2 regions of the Pseudalkalibacillus sp. NRS-1564 genome follow, and region 2 is predicted to be linked to the other one. Evidence: a T-box and tRNA genes for the amino acid it is inferred to sense, from the RefSeq annotation. Region 2 holds a T-box; the other holds one or more tRNA genes.
The links. The T-box of region 2 lies ahead of tyrS (tyrosine--tRNA ligase). A T-box ahead of a tRNA ligase gene usually reads a tRNA of that ligase, here a tRNA-Tyr.

Region 1: it encodes a tRNA-Tyr, which carries the amino acid that the T-box ahead of tyrS (tyrosine--tRNA ligase) is inferred to sense. The anticodon was not compared.

What each region holds. Positions count from the first base shown of each region.
Region 1 covers NZ_JBITPM010000012.1:126,634-130,041, forward strand. The annotation lists gene ACIFPW_RS06610 (ATP-binding protein) at 23-1,027, opposite strand; gene ACIFPW_RS06615 (hypothetical protein) at 1,038-1,334, opposite strand; tRNA gene ACIFPW_RS06620 (tRNA-Arg) at 1,469-1,542, opposite strand; tRNA gene ACIFPW_RS06625 (tRNA-Gly) at 1,634-1,707, opposite strand; tRNA gene ACIFPW_RS06630 (tRNA-Gln) at 1,713-1,787, opposite strand; tRNA gene ACIFPW_RS06635 (tRNA-Tyr) at 1,792-1,876, opposite strand; tRNA gene ACIFPW_RS06640 (tRNA-Met) at 1,894-1,970, opposite strand; tRNA gene ACIFPW_RS06645 (tRNA-Arg) at 1,985-2,061, opposite strand; tRNA gene ACIFPW_RS06650 (tRNA-Leu) at 2,072-2,156, opposite strand; gene kynU (kynureninase) at 2,319-3,408, shown strand, end outside.
Region 2 covers NZ_JBITPM010000018.1:157,646-161,053, forward strand. The annotation lists gene ACIFPW_RS09645 (FixH family protein) at 1-594, shown strand, start outside; gene tyrS (tyrosine--tRNA ligase) at 633-1,880, opposite strand; T-box leader at 1,937-2,160, opposite strand; gene hemH (ferrochelatase) at 2,289-3,224, opposite strand.

The DNA of each region.
Region 1 (3,408 bases), on a different contig from region 2:
AAATCTTCGTTTCACTCGCCTTTCATTCCAATACGTGCTGATCTATCATAATACGAGGTAACTTCATTTCAAAGGTAGAACCTTGCCCTTCTTCACTCTCTATTAGCAACTCTCCTCCGTGTTGTTCAATAATCTTCAAACAAACTGATAACCCAAGCCCCGTACCACTCTCTTTTGTTGTGAAAAATGGTTCCCCTAGTCGATCAATATCTTCTTTAGAAATACCGGCGCCATTGTCGGTAATCCTTACAGATATAAACATCTCTTGAACATCCATACTCACATGAAGATATTTCGATTTCTCCATTTGACTCATTGCTTCAATAGCGTTTTTCATGAGATTAATAAACACTTGCTTTATTTGATTAGGATCAGCAAAAACAACAGCTTCCTCATTCCCAAAATTCGTTTGTAATGTCACATCGTTCAATAGAGCATTAGACTCAATCAAGGTTGAGACCTGCTTTAATAAACCTTTCATTTCAACATTCGTAAATAATGTACTATGCGGCTTTGCTAGCGTTAGAAGTTCACTTAGCACTAATTCGATACGGGATATTTCTGAAAAGATTATTTCAAAATACGGCATAGTGGATTCCTTCTTCTCAAGCAGTTGAAGAAATCCTTTCACTGATGTTAGAGGATTCCGAACTTCATGAGCAATTCCAGCGGCAAGCTGTGCAGCTGATGCTAGCTTTTCAGATTTAACCGCAAGGGCTTCATTTGTTTTAAGTAACCGCTCTTCTGATTGCTTTCTAAAGGTTTTATCCTTAATCGTTCCTGTCATTCCTTCAAATCTTCCTTTAGAGCTATATTCATATTTAATAAAGACCTCACACCAGACGAACCCCCCGCCTTTTTTCTGAACCCTGAATTCAAATACGTTAGATTTTTCTGCGCCATCTTGGAATCGAGATAATTCTTTATGTAAATTCAGCCGATCATCTGGATGTATATAAGATAAGCTGTATGTGCCTATTGATTCCTGAACATCGTATCCAGTTAACTCACCCCACGCTTCATTCAACCAGATCCAACTACCATCTATTCCAGTTTGAAAAACAACTTCGTTTAAGCTGTTTTATGACACTATTATAGTTTTCTGATAGTTTACGATATTTTTCCTCACTATCTTTTAATTTGGACAGAAGTATGACAGAGCGATCATAATAAGAAGAGAACCACCAAACAATTACCATAACTGAGATCGTAAAGAATATGTCCACTAACCAATTGATTTTAATTTCATTCACAGAATAAAGCCAATAATCCCATAATAAAATCGCCATAAAAAACGTTACAACAGATATAATTCTTCCTTTATATCGCTTCATTTCGTCACCATTTCCCAAGTGATTTATTAATTACTAGTTTATTGGAAATGAAGCCTATGTGCAAACACACATGTGCCGTTAATAAAATAAAAAAACTCCTTGAATAAGATTACTTATTCAAGGAGTTTTGGGTATGCGCCTTAGAGGATTCGAACCTCTGACCCACAGCTTAGAAGGCTGTTGCTCTATCCTACTGAGCTAAAGGCGCACGATATGAATGGTATTCAATCTCAACAAAAGTATACCATGATTAAAATCAGGTTGTGAAGTAGCTTTTAAAACTCTTCTACAATATGTAATGGAGCGGGTGATGGGGATCGAACCCACGACATCAGCTTGGAAGGCTGAGGTTTTACCACTAAACTACACCCGCAAAAATGGCTGGGCTAGCTGGATTCGAACCAACGCATGACGGAATCAAAATCCGTTGCCTTACCGCTTGGCTATAGCCCAATCATGGTGGAGGGGGACGGATTCGAACCGCCGAACCCTGAGGGAGCGGATTTACAGTCCGCCGCGTTTAGCCACTTCGCTACCCCTCCATGATGAAATTGTAATATGGTAGCGGCGGAGGGGATCGAACCCCCGACCTCACGGGTATGAACCGTACGCTCTAGCCAGCTGAGCTACACCGCCACTTAAATTATGTATGGTGCGCCCGAGAGAAGTCGAATCCCTAACCTTCTGATCCGTAGTCAGACGCTCTATCCAATTGAGCTACGGGCGCAAAAAATATATGGTGCGGGTGAAGGGACTTGAACCCCCACGTCGTAAGACACTAGATCCTAAGTCTAGCGCGTCTGCCAATTCCGCCACACCCGCTTGTGCTGTGCATCAGCGACGTTTAATAATATACCATTGAATCATTTAAAATGTCAATCATTATTCTAAAAAAATGTAGAAAGTTTCTTTTGCAAAGAGTGAAAGCGTTGACATGCTCTTCTCCCTCTCATACGATAAGTTGTAGAAAAGGAGCTGTTACATATGAGTTTATCACAGTCCATTACAGGCGCAAAAGAATTCGACAAGAAAGACCCTTTAGCCCATTTACGTGATAAGTTTTACTTAAATCCAAATACGCTATATTTGGATGGTAATTCACTTGGTCTTCTATCAAAGAATGCGGAAACATCCCTTCTTCGATCTCTTGATGACTGGAAGCAACATGGAATTGATGGCTGGTCTGATGGAAAGCAGCCTTGGTTTTATATGGCAGAAAACATCGGTGAGATGACATCAACGCTAATCGGTTCACATGCTTCTGAAACAATTACTACCGGTTCAATTACAACTAACCTTCATCAGATGCTCGCTACTTTTTTTAAACCTTCAGGAAACAAAACAAAAATACTAGCCGATTCTTTAACATTTCCATCTGACATTTATGCTATTCAAAGTCAGCTTGAACTTCATGGGTTATCCCCAGAAACTAATCTAGTGCAAGTTCCGAGCCGTGACGGAAGAACAATCCTGGAAGAAGATATCATTGAGGCCATCGATGAGACTATAGCCCTTATTCTCCTCCCTTCCGTACTTTACCGGAGCGGACAATTACTAAATATAGAAAAAATCACAAAAGCAGCCCATTCTAAAGGAGTAATCATTGGCTTTGACTTAGCTCATTCAATCGGAGCCATTCCACATAAACTTCACGACTGGAACGTTGACTTCGCGGTTTGGTGTACATACAAGTACTTAAATAGTGGCCCTGGTGGTGTTGGTGGACTTTTTGTGCACGAAAACCACCTTGGCAGACGCCCCGGTCTTGCTGGATGGTTCAGTTCCAAGAAAGAAGTGCAATTCGATATGAGCCATACGCTTACTCATGCTGAAACCGCTGGCGCATTTCAAATAGGCACACCCCACATTTTTAGTATGGCTCCTTTAATAGGAGCTTTGGAATTGATGAACGAAGCTGGCATAGATGCGATTCGAGAAAAATCATTGTCTCTTACCAACTATTTAATGTGTCTTATTAAAGAAAATCTTGCTGAAGATGGTTTTACAATCACTAATCCATCAGAAGATGATCGACGGGGTGGGCATATTTGTCTCGAGCACGATGAAGCTGCTC
Region 2 (3,408 bases):
GAAAAGGTTACTTTTTCTGCAACGGTTACTCAGGGAGAAGAAAAGGTAGACGATGCTGACGAAGTCATGTTCGAAGTATGGAAAGAAGGCTCCAAAGAAGATAGCGAAATGATCGAAGCTTCTCATGATGGCGAAGGCGTTTATACTGCTGAAAAGGAACTCGACGATGCTGGTAAATACTTCGTTCAATCTCACGTGACAGCTCGTGACCTACATACGATGCCGAAAAATGAAATGATGGTCGGTTCTGAAGAAGAAGCTGCTTCTGAAACTGATGAACACGCGCACGAACACGAAAGCGACGTATCCATCCATCTTATGAAGCCCGAAGAGATAAAAGCGAATGAAGATGTTTCGTTCATGGCACACCTTCAAAAAGACGAAGAAGCCTTAACTGGTGCTGACGTTCGCTTTGAAATTTCGAAAGTAGATGAAGAAAAAGCTGAGTGGGTTGACGCTGAAGAAATGAAGGATGGCGAATATGAAGGAACGACTTCTTTTAAAGAAGCTGGTGACTACACCGTTACCATCCATGTAGAGAACGATGAAGGTCTTCATGAACATACCGAAGAAAGTGTCACCATTACAGAATAATAAAATCCTCCCCCTCTATTCGAGGGGGAAAATTTTTACTATGCTAGTTTTATTTTCTTGAATTTCCTTTTGCCCACTTGAATGACCAATCCATTTTTTACTTCAATTTCCTCATTCACTTCTGTTACTTTTACCTCATTTAGCTTAATACCGCCATTCTTCACCATTCGTCTAGCTTCACTTGTTGAAGGTAGCATGCCTAGTTTAGCGATCAATGTTGGCACAGTTACCATCCGATCTCCATCCCATATGACTTCCTCAATATCGGTTGGAAGCTGCTTTTGCTGAAAGATTTGTTGAAACTCCACTTCTGCTTTTTCAGAAGCATTTTCTCCATGAAACATGCGAACGATCGTCTTAGCTAAATTCATTTTAGCTGTTCTTGGATGGATTTCTTCTTGTTCAATTTCTTTACGAACCGTAAGCTTTTCCTCTAGAGATAGATCCGTGATTAATTCGGTATATTTGACGACCAGCTCATCAGGAATCGACATCGCTTTTCCATACATCTCTGATGGCTTCTCTGTAATCCCAATGTAATTCCCTTTGGATTTAGACATTTTTTCAATCCCGTCTAATCCTTCTAGAAGAGGCATCATTAAGACGACTTGCTTCTCTTTTCCGAACTGCTCTTGAAGGTGACGCCCCATTAAAACGTTGAAATATTGATCATTTCCACCGAGCTCAATATCACTTTCAAGATGAACAGAATCATAGCCCTGCATTAAAGGGTAAAAGAACTCATGAAGCGAGACAGGCTTATTCGCCTTCATTCGATTTTCAAAATCATCGCGCTCAAGTAAACGAGCAACCGTTATTTTTCCAGCGAGTTCAATAACGTCTTCAAACTTTAGTTCAGATAGCCACGCCGCATTGTAGTGGAGCTCCACTTTGCTTTGATCAAGAACCTTACCAAACTGCTCAAGATAAGTTCCAGCATTTCGTTTCACCTCTTCATCCGTTAGCTGCACTCTTGCTGTTGATTTTCCAGTAGGATCACCAATTTTACCTGTAAAGTCTCCAATAATGAGTTGGATGATATGGCCATTTTCTTGAAACTGCCTTAACTTATTTAACACAACGGTGTGACCAACATGGACATCGGGCGCAGAAGGATCAAGACCCAATTTCACTTTAAGTGGCTTATTCTTAAAAATCGAAGTGGCTATTTTATGCTTAAGTTCATCTCCAGGAATGACTTGACTCGTTCCATGTGTATAAACCGCATATTGCCTTTCCATTTCCTTTCTTTGTTCTTCTGTTAATTGATCCATGATTGAGTTCATTCCTGTCGACCTCCTAATTATTAAATTTCATATGAAAAGCCACGTCCCCTCTATATAGTAGGGACGTGGCTTACACGCGATACCACCCTGATTGAAGAAATAACTTCTTCCGGCTCGAATACGATAACGGTTTTCCCGTTCCTGACTAGTTAGATCACTCTGTTCATCAAGAAGGCTCTGAGGGGTAATTCACGGTTAGACTGTACCAGTTCACACCAACCACTGGTTCTCTGACACTACTCGTCATAACACGCTACTGCTTCCTCTTCCTAGCCTATTGTTATTTACGTTGCATGAATTTCTCATTACTTTATCTTCTTTTACGCTAGTTGTCAATTTGTTTCTTCAAGAGCAGTTAGGAATTTCTCACAAAAAAGAACGCAGCCTTGTAAGACTGCGCTTTTTTCATTATTGTTTATTTAATTCTTTTAACACGACAGTTGAAAGAATATCGATGAATTCTTCCTGTGCGTTTGGCATTTCTGGTCGATAATAATTTGCACCGATTTCATCTGTTACAACTTTACATTCATAGTCATTATCAAATAATACTTCCAAGTGATCGGCTACGAATCCTACTGGAGCATAAACAAACGATGTAAAACCTTGTTTTTCATAAAGATCTCTTGTTAAATCCTGTACGTCTGGGCCAATCCATGGATCTGGAGTGTTCCCTTCACTTTGCCATCCAATCGCCACGTTCTTCACACCTGACTCTGCTACGATAAGATCTGCCGTTTCTTTCAATTGGTCTGGATAAGGGTCTCCATTTGCAATGATTTTTTCAGGTAAACTGTGCGCGGAAACAATTAGGACAGATTTCTCGCGTTCTTGATCTGCCATTCCTTCAAATATCTCTTTAATACGCTTCGCCCAATAAGAGATAAATTTAGGCTCGTCATACCAGCTCTCAACAGAATGAATAACTGGGCCACCTAGTTTTCCAGCTTCTTCTTTTGCTCGTCCATTATAAGATTTGATACTAAATGTAGAGAAATGAGGCGCCAAAACAATACTAACGGCTTCTTCAATACCATCATTGTGCATTTGCTGTACCGCATCTTCTACAAAAGGCTCGATATGTTTTAATCCGATATAAAGCTTAAACTCAATTTCATCTTGAATTTCATTAAGGTGAGCTTCAAGCCCTTTCGCCTGATCTTCCGTAATTTTGGCAAGTGGTGATATTCCACCGATTGCTTTGTAACGGTCCTGAAGATCTTTTAACTGCTCGTCAGATGGCTTACGACCTCTTCTAATATGTGTGTAATAACGTTCAATATCCTCTTCTTTATAAGGCGTTCCATACGCCATTACAAGTAATCCCATTGTCTTTTTAGCCATGAATGTGTTCCCCTCTCATACAGTGATTAATTAAACAAACTATCTTTTTATAATCATTATCATCTAGGTATCAGTATACCTTTTTTTCTCCCCTGAATCAAAGGAATCTGACTATAAATTCGTAACGTTTTGTGTCACTCCTATTGAAGCAAACCTTTATGTATTTTGCCACTTCCGATGCGCT